Regions from separate parts of the Actinomadura sp. NEAU-AAG7 genome, predicted to be linked through region 4. Evidence: riboswitches for the same ligand, from Rfam matches in the RefSeq annotation. Region 4 holds a riboswitch; each other region holds the start of a gene.
The links. Region 4 has a riboswitch for cyclic di-AMP ahead of KLI87_RS07305 (hypothetical protein). Riboswitches for the same ligand answer to the same signal wherever they lie in the genome.

Region 1 (4,204 bases), 1.4 Mb from region 4:
AGCTCAAGGGCGACGACGCCGGGCCCACGGTGGACAAGACGACCTCCGACCGTCCGGTGACCGCGATCCCGCCCTCGTTCGCCGGGACGTGGAAGGGGACGGTCGTCAACACCAACCGCAACGCCTCGTTCCCCATCGAGGTCACGTTCGAGACGGGCGGCAGGACCGCGCGGGCCGTCTATCCGCGGGAGAGGTGCACCGGAACGCTCACGCTGAGCAAGGGGACGGAGCAGACCCTCAACATGGACCTGGTCATCCCCAAACCGTGCACGAACGGCATCGTGCGCGTCCTCCGCGAACCGGACGGGACGCTCCAGTACACCTGGAGCAAGCCCGGCACCCAACTCGGCTACGCGGGCAAGCTGAGCCGCGGCTGAGGCCCCGAGCCGGTGAGTCCGTCGCACTCGCCCGGCAGGTCGCCGCTGGTGGAGGTCCCCGCGCCCTCGGCAGGGCCGCCCCACCCGGCTCCAGCGCCCGTTCGCGTGGAGGGGACGGTGTCCGGCTGTAAAGGGCGGCGTCCGGCGGCGGATCGAGGATGACCGATTTACCAGTCATGTCGTGATAGATCCGCTAAGGTTCCCCTCGGCTAGCCCCCCGGACGTGGCGGTCTGGCCTCCGAGAACGCCGTTCCCCGGGCAGAAGGAGACGTCTTGCGGGCTGTCCACCGAAGGCTCTTGCTGGTCGGCGCGGTCGTGGCGGGTGTGGGCGGCGCGGCCGCACCGCCGGTGCTCGCCGATGACCCCTCACCGTCGTTGGTGCAGGTCAGGGCGGCCGAGGGCACTCCGCTGCCCGGCCGGTACATCGTCACCCTGAAGGCGGGCGCGTCCACCGGCGACGCCGCCGAGAAGGTCGACGCGACCGGGGTGCAGAGGTTCGACGGCGTGCTGAACGGTTTCGCGGCGCGGCTGAGCGACCGGCAGCTCGGCGAGCTGCGCCGGGACAGGCGGGTCGCCGCGATCGAGCAGGACCAGGTCGTGAAGATCGCGTCCAGGACCCAGCGCGCGCCGCTGCCGTGGGGGCTCGACCGCATCGACCAGCGCGGGCGGAAGCTCTCCAAGTCCTACACCTACAGCGCGACCGGCAGCGGCGTGACGGCCTACATCATCGACTCCGGGCTCGTCACGACGCACAAGGAGTTCGGCGGGCGCGCCGCGGTCGCGTGGAAGGCGGCCGGGTTCGCCGACGGCAACGACTGCAACGGGCACGGGACGCATGTCGCGGGCATCATCGGGTCCAAGTCCTACGGCGTCGCCAAGAACGTGAAGCTGCGGGCGCTGCGCGTGCTCGACTGCAAGGGCGAGGGCTCGTTGTCGAGCCTCGTCGCCGCCGCCCAGTGGCTGCGCACGCACGCCGCGAAGCCGGCGGTCGCCAACATCTCGATCGGCGGGCCGAAGTCGGCGGCGCTCAACACGGCGGTGACGAACCTGTCGAAGTCGGGCGTGTTCGTGTCGGTCGCAGCGGGCAACGAGAACGTCGACGCGTGCCGGACGTCGCCCGCCAGTGCGGGATGGGTCATGACGGTCGGCGCGACGACCGTCTACGACAACCGGGCGTCCTGGTCCAACTGGGGCAGGTGCGTGGACATCAGCGCCCCCGGCTACGGGATCACCTCCACCTGGAAGAACGGCGGCCACAAGTCCCTCAGCGGGACGTCGATGGCCGCGCCGTACGTGAGCGGCGTCGCGGCGCTCTACCTGACGACGCACCGCAAGGCCACGTTCCCGACCGTCCAGAAATGGCTGAACGACAACTCCACCAAGAACTCCCTGGGGCACCTGCGGGGGCAGGCGAACAGGCTGCTTTACAAGGGCAAACTATGAACCTCATCACATAAGTCGGCCCGGCTCCCGGCAGGGAGCCGGGCTTCTCGGGCTTCGAGCCGTCGCGGCGGCCCGCTGGGTGTTTAATCTTGGCGGGGCGACGGACGGCCCCACCCAGTCCGATGCCATGATCGGTCGGCGCGACGCCCGGAGATCCCGGGCACGCCGGTCGGCGGGCCGAATCCCAGGGCGCGCGCCCGGGAACCGGGGACCCACCAGCCGGGACGACCCGGCCGGGGTGAATTCGCAGGCCGGGAGGCCCGCGATAGGGCGCACTCCAGCCCGAACCCGTCAGCTAACCCGGTAGGCCAACGAGGAGAGGAGCAGCCGTGGAGACCCCCACCTCCACCCTCCGGCGCGCCGCGGTGGCGCTGGTGGCCGTCGCCACCGCCGGACCCCTGGCGAGCGGCGCGGTCCCGTCCTCGGCGGCCGAGCCCTCCGCCGCCGCGCTCGCGGCCGACCCGGGCGACAGCGGCAAGTTCGGCAGGCTCAACGCCCAGATCGAGCGGCTCGACAAGGCCTACGGCGGCGACCTCGCCAAGCTGAAGGACGCCCGGTACGCGGCGAAGAAGGCGCTGGACGAGTCGAAGGTCCTCCAGTCCGACCTCAACGAGGCCCGCGACCTCGTCGCCCAGATGGCCGCGTCCCAGTACATGACGGGCGGGCAGGACCCCGCCGTCTCGATCATCACCAGCGGCAACCCGTCCGACTCGCTGAGCAACGTCAGCCTGGTCAGCCATCTGGCGCAGAACAAGGCCGCCAAGGTCGCCCAGATCCAGACGCTCGTCTCCAAGCAGGACAAGGCCCGCCAGGAGGCGCAGCAGAAGATCACGGAGTTGCAGAAGGAGATCAAGGAACTCCTCGCGCAGAAGAGCCGCATCAGGAGCCTGGTCAAGAAGTACAAGCCCGAGTCGCCGAGCGTCGGCATGGGCGGTGTGACGCCCCGCATGCTGAAGGTCAAGAACACCATCGACATGGAAGAGGGCCCGTTCCCGACGATCGGCTGCGTCCGCAGCACCGGCGACCCGCAGGACCACGGCACCGGGCACGCCTGCGACTTCATGGTGACCACCGGCGGGCAGATGGCCAGCGGCAGCGCCCAGTCCCTCGGCGACCGCACCGCCGCCTACGCGATCGCGCACGCGAGCGCCCTCGGCATCAAGTACATCATCTGGCGGCAGCGCATCTACGACCTGCGCAGCCCCGGCTGGCGCTCCATGGAGAACCGGGGCGGCGTGACCGCGAACCACTACGACCACGTCCACATCTCGGTCTTCTAGCCGGACTCCTGTCAGGGGGGCTCGGTAGGGTGGCGCGCATTGGAGACCGGTCTGAGCACCCGTCAGGGTCCGCGGCTCAGGGAGGGTGGGTACGGAACCGCTCCCGGATACGTCCCGGAGTCGGCAGAATCCCGTGACCCCGCCCTCCTTCCCGTCGCCGGACGCGGTCAGGGAATGCCGGAGCGGTGCGGAGGGACGGCACGGTTCCGCCGGAAGGAAACGCGGCGGCGGGGCTCCACGGCCGTTCGTATGAGGGCGCGGGCGGCGCCGGGTACGGGTTCGAACACGGCGATGGCCGTGTAGTCGTCAGTGCACACGACCCACGGGTGCGTGTCCCATGTGTTCACCCCGAACGTCGCCCCCGGACGCAGATGCTGGTACGGCTGGCGTTCGCCGTCGAAGTCGATCCAATAGATCCACACGTGGTCGTCGCGGAGATTGACGAACCTCACCTGCGCCTCGGCGCCGCCGTCCTCCGAACGCGACGACCCCTCGATCGCGGGCGGCAGCGGCTTCAGTTCGGCCGGGCCCTTCCTCGACCGGTGGCCCTGCGCCCAGCCGAGTCCGGTGGCGGCGAGCGTCATGGTGCCCCAGAGCGCCGCGACCCAACTGGCCCGCTCGACGCCGTCCCAGTTCCGTTCCGAATACCAGGCCAGGAAGGTCGCCAGAAGTCCGGTCATCAGCCAGCAGACCACCAGCGTCCATCGCCACCCGTTGCCCCGTCGGCCACTCATGGCTACATCGTGGATCCGTCCGGCATCCGGCTTAGGGGTTTGTCCACATGGGGACGGAACGCGAAAGGGCGCCCCGATCGGGGCGCCCTTTCGGAGCGGATTCGCCGGGGTCAGTTGGCGTAGCTCGGCAGCATGCGCTCGTGCGCCTCGCGCAGTTCGGCCAGCGGGATCGAGAACAGCTCCTGCTGCTCGCCCTCGGCCCCCCTGCCCGTCACGCTGAGCGCGTCGCCGCCCGCGACGCCGATCTGGGTGACCGGGACGCCCGCGGCCTCGCACAGCGCCGCCAGGCGCGCCTCGGCGCCGGGGCTCACGGCCACCATCGCGCGGGCGACCGACTCGCTGAACAGTGAGACGAACGGGTCGCCCGGCA
Region 2 (4,204 bases), 340 kb from region 4:
TTGAAACGATTCACGATCTTCGTCCGCGCGGAGATTTCGTGAGTCCAACCGGAAGGGACGGTTTCGATGGCTGGCGATCGTGACCCGTCCCCGGCGAGACATACCCCGTTCCGAAGGGGCCTCCCCACGCCGTCGTGGGCCGGCCCGGACCTGGGAGCGTGTCGTCGTCCGGTAGGCCAACGAGTGAATCGTCACCCGGAGTTCCCCCGCTCGACCCAGCAATCGGCCCATCGGCCACCTCCGGCCAAGCGCGCGAGACAGCAAAGGAACCCGATGATCTAAGTCCGGAAGGCTCCGGACCCGGCAACCCAACGCGTACAGATCGAGGCCAACCCGTGCCTGTGCAGCGGACGGCTGCATCCCCGCGGTCATCAACCACGGACGAGGGAGGACGGAGTGGAACAGGCCACACTGCTGCGACGTGGCATCGACGATCTGCGGCTGAGCGATGAGGAGATTCGGCTGCTCGCCCAGATCGCCAGCGGTGTCACCGCCGATGTGGCGGCACGCAAGCTGGAACTGAGCGCACGGACCCTACGCCGGCGGCTGCGGACCATCTGCGACCGGCTGGAGGTCAACACCCCTATCGAGGCCGTTGTGTGGGCGGCCCGGAGGCAGCTCATCTAGCGGAGTGCACAGACGACGCCCGTCAGGGGACGGCGGGCGTCACCAAGGAGAGAACAGGCGGCCAACTTTCGCGAACTCCGTCCGACCCCGCAGCGGCGGCGCCGACGGCCTGACAGGTAGGTCCCTGCAGCAGGCGTCGCCGCGGACGTTGTTCGTCGCATCGCACCACCGCTCGTCGCACCACCGCTCGTCGCACCACCGCTCGTCGCAAGAACGCTCGTCGCAAGACCGTTCGTCCTGTCACCGCCGCGGCGGCACGGGCCCTGACCGCGCCCGCCACCGCCGTCCGCGGGACATCGTGCGCCACCTCCGGTCGAGAGGCGAGTGCCATCCCCGGTCCGTCCGGCGGATGCCATGTCACCTCGGCTTGCGGGTCGGCGGGCTCCCGGCTGTCGACTGGGCCGGACTGGGCTGGGTTCGGCTCAGGCGACCCGGACCCCGCCCGCGAAGGGACGACCCCCCATCGGGGCGATCTTCACGACGTCGCCGGTGTGCGGGGCGTGCAGCATCTTGCCGCCCCCGATGTACATCCCGACGTGGTGCAGGTCGGAGTAGAAGAACACCAGGTCGCCCGGCTGCAGCTCGCTCTCGGAGACGTGCGTGCCGGCGTTCCACTGGCTGCCGGTGTAGTGCGGCAGGTTGATGCCGACCTGCTTGTAGGCCCACATCGTCAGACCGGAGCAGTCGAACGTGGTCGGCCCGGAGGCGCCCCACACGTACGGACGCCCCATCTTGGTCATCGCGATCCGCAGCGCCTGCGCGGCCTTGCCCGTGCCGACGGTGGGGAGCTTGGTGAGCTGGGTGGGGTCCTCCTTGACCAGCTTGCCGCGGATCTTCTCATAGCTCTGCGAGACCTTCTTGCGCTGGGAGTCGAGCTGGCTCCGCAGCTGCGCCACCTGCTGGGCGCGCGCCTCGGCCGACTTGCGGGCGCGCTGGGCGCCCTGCATGGCCTGCATGAGCCCCAGGACCCTCGTGCTGTCCTGGGTGGCGAAGTAGTTGAGCGTGGCGGCCTGGTCGAGGACGGCCTGCGGGTCCTGGGAGGCGACGAAGGACACCGTGGGGTCCGAGCCGCCCTGCATGTAGCTGGTGGCGGCCAGCGCGCCGACCTTGTCGCGGATTCCCTTGAGCGACTCTTCCTGGCGCTTGGCGTTGTCGGTGGCGACCTTCGCGGCCCGCTGCGCCTGCTGGAGCTTGACCTTGAGCCCGTTGTACTGCTCGGTCATCTGCTCAAGCTGGTCGGCGAGTTTGAGCGCCTGGGCCCTGAGCTCCTTGGTCGTGGGCTTCGGGTCGGCGTGGGCGGCCGCGACGGTGTGCGGGGCCAGGGCATGGGGGGCGACGGAGACGACGGCGAGCGCGCCGGCGACGGCGATCGCGCGTCCCCGGAAACGGGCCGGGTGCCCATTCGCCGGGCTTGCCTTCCGTGGGCGTGCAGAGCGTGAAACGGGTGCGGGCCGGGACGGCTCCACCGATTCTCCTCTCCTCGTCCGCCTACCGAGTTAGCTGACGGGTTCGGGCCGGAGCAGCCCGTCCGCAGGCACGCGCGGATCGGTCCGCGCGCGAATACGGATTCACCCCTGCCGGCCGCTTCCCTGGACGCTGTCCCGGGCGGCCGGGAGTGGGGTCCCCGGCTCCTCGGGACACTGGTTGCGACCCGGGGACTCGGCGGTTCGGCCTCCGCCATGCGGTTGGCCGACGTCAGCGCAGGACACTAACGGACCCGGCATTGGATGCCAACCAGAACATGCGAATTCGCTGGTCGCCATGACAGTTCCGCACCCGATCGCGGTGCGGATAGTGCGCTTTGGCTCACTTTCCGTAGGCGGACTAGTTCTTGTTGGCTAGTTATGAAGGCCCGGCGGGCGGGCGGGCGGCTCACCGCCCCATCGGCGCGGACGCGGGAGCCCGGTGTCCGACCCGCTGTCCGGTGTTCGATAATCTCGCCTGTTTGTGGAAGTCGAGATCAGGCGTGCCCGCACCGCCGATGTTCAGGAGATCCGCAGACTGGTCGGCCTGTACGCGGGAACGGGGCGACGCCTGCTCAAGAAGTCCACGGTGAAGCTGTACGAGGACGTACAGGAGTTCTGGGTCGCGCAGGACGCCGACGGGCGCGTCCTCGGCTGCGGCGCGCTGCACGTGATGTGGGAGGACCTGGCCGAAGTCCGCTCCGTCGCGGTGGACAAGGGGCTGACCGGCAGGGGCATCGGGCACCGGATCGTCGACCGGCTCCTGGAAACGGCCCGGGAACTCGGCGTGCGGAGGGTGTTCTGCCTTACCTTTGAAGTGGAGTTCTTCGTCCGCCACGGCTTCGAGCAGATACTCGGGACCCCGGTGGCGCCGGAGGTGTATGAGGAACTTCTCCGCTCTTACGACGAGGGCGTGGCAGAGTTCCTCGACCTCGACCGGGTCAAGCCCAATACGTTGGGCAACACCCGGATGCTGCTTCGCCTGGAGGACTGACCGCAATGAGTGAGAACCCCGACCGCGGGCGGCCTTACCACCCGCAGCAGGGGCAGGGCTCGTACGGCCCCCCGCCCCCCTACCAGGGCCCGCCGCAGTGGCAGCAGCAGCCTCAGCAGCAGCCTCAGCGGCCGCAGTCACCGCCGCCGCAGCAACAATGGCAGCCGTCCCATGAGGCGCCGTCCTATGAGCAGCCGCGGTCTTATGAGCCGTCCTATGAGTCGGCCTACGACCAGTACCCGGGGGGCGGCGCCTATGACGGGAGCGCCGCCGATCTGCCCCTCGCGCCCATCCACCGGCGCGCCGGCGCGCGCGTCCTCGACAACGCGCTCGTCGCGGTCTTCGGTTTCGCGCTCGTCCTCCCGATCACGGTGGGCGCGTTCGGCCTGGGCAAGCCCGGCAGCAAGGCGGAGGACGACGGCGGCATCTGGAACTGGCCCATCATCTTCACCCTGTTCTGCGTTCTGTCGGTTCTGCCGTTCATCTATGAGGCCGTCCAGTTGTCCGTGTGGGGGAGGACGCTGGGCAAGCGCGTGCTCGGGCTGGGCGTCGTCCAGGTGCGTCCCGCTGGAAACGCCATCACGACCACCCAGGCGGTGTGGCGCGCCGCCATCACCCATGTCGCCTACCAGTTGGGCGTGTTCTTCTTTCTCGTGCTCGCGGTGATGGTCTGGAACTACGCTGCCTACGGCATGTTGCTCGTCTGGGCGGGCGCGCTGATGGCGCACCTGTGGGCGATCTGGGACCAGCCCCTGCACCAGGCCCTGCACGACCGTTTCGCGGGGACGATCGTCATCGACGAGCGAGTGGACGACTACGACTACGCGGAGTAGTTTCTCGATGACGGCATCGCAGCACCCGGACGAGCCGCTCACCGACCCCGCCGAACCCGCCCGCCCCGACGCCGACCCCGAGCCCGACGCCGAGCCTTCCGGCGAGGCCGTGGCCGAGGCCGCCGCCGGGCCGGACGGGCTCGCCGAGCCGGGGCAGCGGCTGCTGGCCCGCATCGTCGACACGCTCATCGTCGGCCTGCCCGTGATCGTGGTCGTCCGCGAGCTGGTGTCCGGGAGCCGGGTGGACGTCGTGGCGCCGCCGGCCGTCGCGGGCTGCCTGCTCGTCT
Region 3 (4,204 bases), on a different contig from region 4:
GTAGACGCGGTGCGGGATCAGGGCCGTGCCCTCGGCCGCGAGGTAGGCCTCGGCGGTGAACAGCAGGTCCTCGTAGTGGAGCCGCTCGACGAACCGCAGACCGGCGCGCTCCAGGAAGTCCCGGCGGTAGACCTTGTTGGTCGAGAGCGTGTCGTAGAGGAGGTTGGGGTACTCGCCCAGCGACCCGTAGAGGACGCTGCGCCTGTAGAGCCAGGGGAACCAGGGGCGGACGCGGTCCGGGCCGCCCTCGGGGACGTCCAGGAAGATCCGTTCGCAGAGCCCCGAGACCAGGTCGGCGCCGGTGTCCTCGGCGGCGGCGACGAGGTTGAGGCAGGCGTGCCGGTCCAGCAGGTCGTCGCTGTCGAGGAACATCAGGTAGCGGCCGTCGGAGCGCTCGATCCCGGCGTTGCGCGGGCCGCCGCAGCCCCCGGAGTTGGACGGCAGGTGCACCGCGGCGACCCGGCCGGGATGCGCGGCGGCCAGCCGGTCGGCCACCCGGCCCGTCCCGTCGGTGCTCGCGTCGTCGACGATCACCGTCTGGACGCCGCCCAGCGACTGCCCCAGCGCCGAGGCCACCGCCCGCGGCAGCCGCCGCTCGTCGTTGTAGGCGATCACCACCACGCTGACCCGCGGGCGCGCCCGCATGGGCGGTCCCCCCTCCCCCGGCTTGCCTCGTCAGCCGGGAGTGTTTCCAGGAACGCCGCGTGAACGTCCAAGACCGATCAAAGGGCGTCAATGATTCCCATTACCCGAAACCGGGATCACCGGGCGAGGCCGGGCATGCCGGAAGCCGCCCGGCGGTGCCGGGCGGCTTCCGTGCGGCTTCCAGCGGCGTTCATGCGCGCCGCGTGGGGGGCGGGAGGGTGGGTCAGCCCGAGTAGTCGGGGTAGCCGTAGCCCACGACCTGCGACTTCTTGCGGATCTTCTGCTTCACCGCGTCGCCGGTGTTGCCCTCGACGGTGCTGATCGTGCCGTTGCCGTTGTCCTTGACGACGAACCCGACGTGCTCGATGCCGTCGATGCCGCCGCTGCGGCCGTTCTTGAAGTCGAAGAAGACGACCGAGCCGGGCTTGGCCTTCTGGCCCCAGCGGCCCTCCTTCTTGAACCAGGTGGCGTGCTGGACGGTGTAGGCGTCCCAGCCCATGTCCTTGGCGCCGACCTGCGCGCCGACCCACGAGACGAACATGTTGCACCAGCTCGCGCCCTTGTACTCGCGCACGGCGCCGCCGTCCCGCTTGGCGGTCTCGGCCGCGTGCGGGGTGGACATGTACCACTTGTGGAACTTGGTGTTGCCGCCCTTGCCCTCGCGGATGCCCACCTGCGACTCGGCCATCTTGATGACTTCCTTGGCCTTGACGCGGTGCGGCGGCACCTTGAAGCCCTCGCGGCGGGCCTCGGCGGCCTGCGAGAGCGCCGGGGCACCGGCCTTGTGGGCGGACCGCTCGGCGTGCGCGGGCTCGCCCGCGACGTGCGCGACCGACGCGGCGCGGGCCGGGGTCTCGGCGGTGGCGCTGTCGCTCGCGAGGGGGTTGAAGACGGCCAGCCCGAGGGCGCCGACGAGGACCGCGCCGACGGCGACGCCGACGGCCCTGTCCTCGGCGGACAGGCTGGACAGGCTGGCGATGGAAAGTCGATCGAAACGACCGGTCATGCAGGGGATCTCCTTGTCTTCCATGGCGCCTACCGGGTTAGCTGACGGATTCGGGCATGGAAGAGCCCTACGGCGCGCTCTGGGAGCGCCCCGATTCACCCCTGGAACCTGGGTCCCCGGCTCCGTGCGGTCTGGGACGACCGGCACGGACTCGGCCTCGCACCGCGGAACACGATGCGTTTCGGATGTATCTCAGTGACTGATCTGAGGAGCGCCCTTCATCGGGCGCGCGCCGCGGGCGGGTTCCGCTCCGCGACCGCCGTCCGCGCTTCGCGCGTCCGGCCCACAACGCATGGAACGCGTTGGGTGATTTCGGTAGAAGGTACCAACCTTCCCAAGAAAAGCAAACCAGGCACCAAACAGAGTCTTGCCTGATCAAAGCCCTCTCAAGGGAGTCCCAACGCCGGGGGCCCGCCGGGTCTTCCCGATCTTTCCCGGGTTCTCCGGCGGCGATCACAAGGAGGTCCCGGATCCCTTATGGCGGTGGAATCCCGCGCTTCCGAGCCGGTCCCGGCTTTACCTTGACCCCCGCACGCAACGCCCGGGTAAAAAAGGTCATCTTCGACGTGGCGAGGGGTCCGCCGGGCCTGCACAAAACCCGGAATGAGTCCTACGTCACGCAGGGTTACGCCACGGGGAACGGAGTGACCTGGGTCACTCGACGCGCAGGGCGAACAGCGTGGTGTCGTCGGCGGCGCGGTCGTGCTCCATCCGCGCCAGGACCTCGTCCAGCACCGGCTCGGGGCTGGACGCGCACTCCGCCAGGATGCCGGTGAGCCGCTCGATCCGCTCGTCCAGGTCGGCGTCCCGCCGCTCCACCAGCCCGTCGGTGTAGAGGAAGATCAGGTCGTCGGGCCTGAGCTGGATCCTGGCGGTCCCGTAGGCCCAGTCGGGCACCGCGCCCAGCATCGGGTCCGGGACGACCTCCATCGGCGCCGCCAGCCCGCCCCGCACGAGGATCGGCGGCGGGTGGCCCGCGCACGTCCACTCCAGGACGTGGCGGCGCGGCTCGAAGTGGGCCACGACGGCGGTGCCGGTCGCGGGCGGCTGGATGTGCCCGACCAGTTCGTTCAGCCAGCCCACGAGCCGTCCCGTGGGCTCCCCGGTGCACGCCAGCCCGAGCAGGCCGTTGCGGGTGCGGGCCATGGCGGCGGCGGCCGGGAGCCCGTGCCCCGCCGCGTCGCCGATCGCGAACAGCGCCCGCCCGTCGGGCATCGCCCGGGTCGCGAACCAGTCCCCGCCGATGCGGGCGGTGCTCTCGGCCGCCAGGCTGCGCAGGTCGACGCGCAGGCCCGGCAGCTCGTCCAGCTCGCTCTCGTCCGGCAGGATCGCGCGGCGCAGCGTCACCGCCACCCGCCGCTCCTGCGCCGTCTGGGCCTGCTGCTCCAGCATCTGCCGCCGGGTCTCGGCCAGCGCCCGCTCGATCCCGCGCCGCCGCGTGATGTCCTGCGAGACGATGTTGATCGAGACCGGCAGCCCGGAGTCGTCCAGCACCGGCTCGGCGAACACCCACAGGTGCCTCGGCGCGCCGTCCGGGCCGACGACGCGGTGCTCGGCCTCCACCGGCTCCCGGCGGGAGAACAGCGTCTGGACGGCCTCCTCCACCAGCGGGAGGTCGTCGTCCATCACGACCTTCGGCAGGTCGTCGGGCATCGGCGGCACCTGGTCGGCGCGCAGGCCGTAGTTCGCGAGCATCTGCGGGGTCCACTCGGCGTCGCCGGTCGCGAGGTCCCACTCCCCGAACCCGAGCAGCGCGAGCCGCTCGACCCGCTCCAGCCGCCGCGCCTGCCGGTCGGCGTCGTCGTGGTAGCGCCAGCTCACGCACAGGCCGGTGGGCACCGCCACGCACCGCACGCTCATCCGGGACGTCCGCGACAGCCCGCCCTGCGCGGTCGAGTACGTCATCGACGCCCGCTCCAGCCGCCTCCCGGTCTCCACCACCTCCACGAACGCGTCGAAGAGCCCGCTCATCGCCATCCCCGGCTCGGTCGGGAGCAGCCGGCGGCCCGCCAGCTCCTCCGCGCCCCGGCCGAACAGGTCCCGCGCGAGGTCGTTCAGCTCCGCGTAGAGGAAGTCGGCGACCTGTCCGCCGGAGTCCCGGACCGGGATCAGGTGCGCCGCGCCGTCGAGCGCGCCGTCCAGGAACGCCCTGGCCACCGGGTCCTCGGGCAGCCCGGCGATGATCTCCGCGTCGTCGGCGGTGTCCTCGGTCCGGACGCGCCGCAGCACGTCCTCGGCCTGCGTCACCACGGCCCGCCGCTCGTCGGCGCCCTTCGCCCGGGGCGCCTTCCGCCCGGTCAGGGCGGCGCCCTCCGGACCCGGCACCCCTCCCCGGTCGCGCGCGCCGACCACCAGCGCCGCGGCCTCGGCCAGCTCCATGTCCATGTCGCGGGCCAGCCAGATCAGGTGCTGCAGCGCCTCCCCCGGCGGGACGCCCAGCCGCCGCGCCAGCACCACCCGCGCCTCCGCCAGGACCGCGCGGTCGTGCGCGGCGCCCCGCAGGTCCTCCAGGTCGGGCACGGCCGCGTGCGCGCCGGACGGACCGGCCCCCGC
Region 4 (4,204 bases):
GGCTCCTCGGCTGGGTCGGCCCGCAGGGGACCGCCGCGCAGAACGCCTACACGCGCGGCTTCCTGGACGGGCAGCGGAACGTCGTGCCCCTCGTCGAGCGCGTCCAGCAGCTCGCGGCGGCGCTGCTGGCCGGGGACCCGTCGGCGGCCGAGCTGGCGCGGCGCCTCGGCCTGCCCGTCCCGGACCGCTACCTGCTGACCGTCGTCCGGATCGCCGACCAGGACCCGCCGCTCCCGCCCCCCGCCCGCGCCGAGATCATCGGCGTCCTGGTCGACACGGACCGGGTGCCGATGCGCTGGCAGGACCCCCGCGAGTTCGTCGCGCTGCTCCCGCTCCCGTGCGAGGCGACGTCCGGCCCCTCCGAGCGCGAACCGGACGAGCCCGCCGAGCCCGCCGAGCCCCCCGAACCGGCCGAGCCCCCCGAGCCGGCGGAGCCCCCCGAACTGACCGAGGTCTCCGAGCGGGAATGGGAGCGCGCCCTCGCCATGTCCGCCGCCGTCGCCGAGATCGCCGGGCGGCGCTGCGCCGTCGGCGCCACGGTCGCGGACGCGGGCGCGCTGCCCGGCGCGCTGCCGCTGGCGCGGCGGATCAGCGGGGCGGCGCCGGTCGAGGCCGTCCCGCGCAAGGTCACCACGCTCGCGGACGTCTTCGTCGAGCTGGGCGCCGCGCGGGTCCCCGAGGTCGACCACTGGCTGCGCGGCATCGCCGACCGGCTCTTCCAGGGGCCCGACCTGGTCTCCACGCTCGACGCCTACTACCGCCACGACATGAACCGGCTGCTGACGGCGGCGCACCTGTACGTCCACCCCCGCACCCTCGACTACCGGCTGCGCCGGGCCCGGGAGCTGACCGGCATCGACCCGACGAGCACGCGGGGCGTCCGCGCGCTGAGCGCCACCGTGGCCCGCATCCTCGCCGACACCTGACCTCCGGGACGGCCAAGAGCCCGGCCCGGGGACGCCCCGGGCCGGGCCCTTGCCGTGCGCTCAGAGGTTGGTCGGGCGGTACGCCTTGTACTCGCTGCCGGACGAGAGGCCGTAGTCGCGGGTCCGGTGGTCGGTGCCGTAGCGGCCGCGCTGCTCGTAGGCCCAGTAGGCGGTGTGGTCGCTGTTCGCCCACTTCTCGAAGATGACGACGTGCCGGGTCGTGTTGGTGCCCAGCGCGTCCATGACGAGGTCGCCCTTCTTCAGTTCCGACATCGAGATGCGCTCGGTGAGGCGCGAGGAGGTCAGGCCGACGGTGTTCTCGCCGGGCTTGGGCAGGCCGAGCGCCATCGAGACGAAGCCCGAGCAGTCGGTGCGGTAGCCGTTGTGGTAGTCGGTCTGGCTGTAGGAGACGCGGTCGGAGGTGCCCGGGTTCCAGGTCTTGGCCCGTTCGATGACCTCCGAGCGGGGGCCGGCCACTGGCTCCGGGGTCTTCTTCTCCGTGCGCCGCTCGCGCGAGGCGCGGTCGCGGGTGTCGCGTTCGCGCTTGTCGGCCTCGCGCTTGCCGGCCTTGCGCTCGCGCGCCTCGGGGGTGCCCGCCGGGGACCGGTCCGTCTGGTTCGGCGCCTGCGGGACGGTCTGGATCGCGGCCACCGAGTCGGCCGGGTCGGAACCCGACGAGCCCGTCGTGACCTGCACGATGCCGCCGATCACGCCGAGGGCGGCGACTCCGGCCACGGCTCCGGCGACCCGGGGGTTGAGGTTGCGGACGGTCCAGTTGCTGCCGTGCTTGCCTTTCACAGGGGGGAACTCCTTGGCTTCCAGACGCCTACCGGGTTAGCTGACGGGTTCGGGCTGGAAGTCGCCCTACGGCCTGGTGACAGGCCGATTCACCCCGATGCGAGGTTGGGTCCCCGGCTCCGCGCGACGGCGGACTCGGCGTCGCCGCTGCTGCGACGCAGCGGCGCTGATGTGGTGGCCCGAGCGCAAAGAATCGGCTCAGGTCACACCAATGACCCCATCTAGGGACACTGGTGATGGATCGCCTGGAGGGCGTCCGAGTGGGACAAGTTACTCATATCGCCAATGGTTGGCAAACTCCAGCAAAATCAGGATCTAGGGTGAAGGTGCACGTCAGGGCCCTGCACGCGGTGGCGGCAGGGCCCTGCGGGGGTCGTGCGTCAAGGCGGAAGTCAGTGTCGAGTCAGGGGCGGACGAGGACCTTCAGCGCCTCGCGGTCGTTCATCGCGCGGAAGCCGTCCGCGATGTCGTCCAGGCTCACCGAGAGGTCGAACACCTCACCCGGCGTGATCGTGCCGTCGAGCACCTCGGCCAGCAGCTCGGGGACGTAGCGGCGCGCCGGCGCGACGCCGCCGGTGATGGTGAGGTTGCGCATGAAGACGTCGAAGTCCATGCGCGCCTGCGCGTACTGCGGGACGCCGACCCGGCTGATCGTGCCGCCGTCGCGGACGCCGCCGAGCGCCGTCTCGAACGCCTCGGTGTTGCCGACGCATTCGAGCACGTGGGGGATGCCGTCGCCGCCGGTGGCCTCGCGCATCGCGGCGACCGCCTCGGCGCCGCGGCCGGGGACGACGTCGGTCGCGCCGAACCGGCGGCCGAGGTCGGTGCGGGCCCGGTGGCGGCCGAGCAGGACGATCCGCTCGGCGCCGAGCCGCGCGGCCGACAGCACCGCGCACAGCCCGACCGCGCCGTCGCCGATGACGGCGACCGTGGAGCCCTTGCCGACCCCGGCGGTGACGGCGGCGTGGTGGCCGGTGGGCAGCACGTCCGACAGCGCCATCACCGAGGGGATCACCGGGTCGTCGGCGCCGACCGGCAGCTTGACCAGCGTGCCGTCGGCCTGCGGGACGCGCGCGGCCTCGCCCTGGCCGCCGTCCAGCCCGCCGACGGCCCAGCGGCCGCCGTTGCGGCAGGAGCCGTGCAGGCCGTCCCGGCAGAAGTCGCACGAGTTGTCGCACCACAGGAACGGGACGAGGACGACGTCGCCGCGCCGCACCGAGCCCACGTCGGCGCCGGTCTCCTCGACCACGCCCATGAACTCGTGGCCGATGCGCAGCCCCTCGTCCACGGGGTCCATGCCGCGGTAGCGGTGCAGGTCGCTGCCGCAGACGCAGGCGCGCGTCACCCGCACGATCGCGTCGGTCGGCTCCCGCAGCACCGGGTCGGGCACCTCCTCGACCCGGACGTCGCCGCGGCCGTAGATGAGGGTGGCTCGCATCAGGGGGTCACTCCTTCGGTTCGGTGATCGTCGCGTCGACCAGCTCGCGCACCGGCCGCCGGTCGAGGTCGAGGACGACCTCGACGAACCGCTCCAGCCGGTCGGCGGTCAGCGGTGTCTCGGCGGCCATCGCGCGCAGCCGGTCGGCGGTCTCGTGGCGGTCCCAGTCGAACGTGGAGGGGTCCGGGGCGTGCTCCGCGACGCGCGTCCCGTCCTCCCGGGTCTGGACGGTGATCCGGCAGGCGCCGCGCGGCAGGTCCGCCGGGACGACCCGGACGCGGCGGACCAGGTCCATCAGCGCGGGGTCGTCCCACCCGTACAGGTCGTCCAGCTCGATGCCGCCCTCGCGCAGCGCGACCGCGAGGCAGTAGGGCAGGCTCATCAGCGTCCCGCCGACGTCGCGGAACGGGCCGTGCGCGTCGACGCCCGGATAGGCGGCGTCGTCGGAGGGGAGTTCGACGACGGCCGCCACGACGTCGTCGGCTCCGATGCCGTGGCGGCGGGCGAGGCCGGTCAGCAGCGTGACCGGGATCTGGTTGATCGCGCAGACCGGATACGGCTTGTAGGTGACGCGCCGGAGCCGCCAGTCCTCGCCGAGCCGCAGGTCGGCGGGGGCGGGGACGGTGCCGGTGAAGGCGCGCAGGTGCCCGGCGGCGCCGTCGAGCGCGTCCGGCGCGCCGGTGACGCCCCGCGCGGCCAGCAGCGCCGCGACCATGCCGTTGCGGCTCGCCGCGCCGACCTGGTAGCGCCACTCCTGCGTGCCCGCGACCCACGTCTGGTTCGTCCCGCCGCCGAACGCGGCGGCGAGGCCGAGGGCGGAGACGGTCCGCCCGGCGGTCAGGCCCAGCAGCCGCGCCGACCCGGCCGCCGCCGCGAACGGCCCGTAGACGCTGCTCGCGCGGAACCCCCGCGCGGTCGAGACGTCGGCGCCGCCCTCCGCGATGACGGACGCGGCCTCGTACCCGGCGACCAGCGCGGTCAGCAGGTCGGCGCCGTGCAGCCCGGCGCGGTCGGCGAGCGCGAGCAGCGCGGGCAGCGTCGT

Region 1: linked by a shared signal. The riboswitch ahead of KLI87_RS00880 (hypothetical protein) and the one ahead of KLI87_RS07305 (hypothetical protein) in region 4 are both predicted to bind cyclic di-AMP.
Region 2: linked by a shared signal. The riboswitch ahead of KLI87_RS05795 (NlpC/P60 family protein) and the one ahead of KLI87_RS07305 (hypothetical protein) in region 4 are both predicted to bind cyclic di-AMP.
Region 3: linked by a shared signal. The riboswitch ahead of KLI87_RS18945 (CHAP domain-containing protein) and the one ahead of KLI87_RS07305 (hypothetical protein) in region 4 are both predicted to bind cyclic di-AMP.

What each region holds. Positions count from the first base shown of each region.
Region 1 is NZ_JAHFZY010000001.1:189,925-194,128, forward strand. Features, by position in the region: gene KLI87_RS00870 (serine/threonine-protein kinase) at 1-377, shown strand, start outside; gene KLI87_RS00875 (S8 family peptidase) at 651-1,820, shown strand; cyclic di-AMP (ydaO/yuaA leader) riboswitch at 1,986-2,146, shown strand; gene KLI87_RS00880 (hypothetical protein) at 2,150-3,100, shown strand; gene KLI87_RS00885 (hypothetical protein) at 3,268-3,834, opposite strand; gene purL (phosphoribosylformylglycinamidine synthase subunit PurL) at 3,945-4,204, opposite strand, start outside.
Region 2 is NZ_JAHFZY010000001.1:1,264,000-1,268,203, forward strand. Features, by position in the region: gene KLI87_RS05790 (LuxR C-terminal-related transcriptional regulator) at 397-627, shown strand; gene KLI87_RS05795 (NlpC/P60 family protein) at 1,050-2,093, opposite strand; cyclic di-AMP (ydaO/yuaA leader) riboswitch at 2,097-2,302, opposite strand; gene KLI87_RS05800 (amino-acid N-acetyltransferase) at 2,575-3,084, shown strand; gene KLI87_RS05805 (RDD family protein) at 3,090-3,917, shown strand; gene KLI87_RS05810 (RDD family protein) at 3,925-4,204, shown strand, end outside.
Region 3 is NZ_JAHFZY010000003.1:968,108-972,311, reverse strand. Features, by position in the region: gene KLI87_RS18950 (glycosyltransferase family 2 protein) at 1-645, opposite strand, end outside; gene KLI87_RS18945 (CHAP domain-containing protein) at 869-1,651, opposite strand; cyclic di-AMP (ydaO/yuaA leader) riboswitch at 1,663-1,807, opposite strand; gene KLI87_RS18940 (SpoIIE family protein phosphatase) at 2,306-4,204, opposite strand, start outside.
Region 4 is NZ_JAHFZY010000001.1:1,603,100-1,607,303, forward strand. Features, by position in the region: gene KLI87_RS07300 (CdaR family transcriptional regulator) at 1-926, shown strand, start outside; gene KLI87_RS07305 (hypothetical protein) at 987-1,724, opposite strand; cyclic di-AMP (ydaO/yuaA leader) riboswitch at 1,735-1,875, opposite strand; gene KLI87_RS07310 (zinc-binding dehydrogenase) at 2,128-3,162, opposite strand; gene KLI87_RS07315 (MmgE/PrpD family protein) at 3,170-4,204, opposite strand, start outside.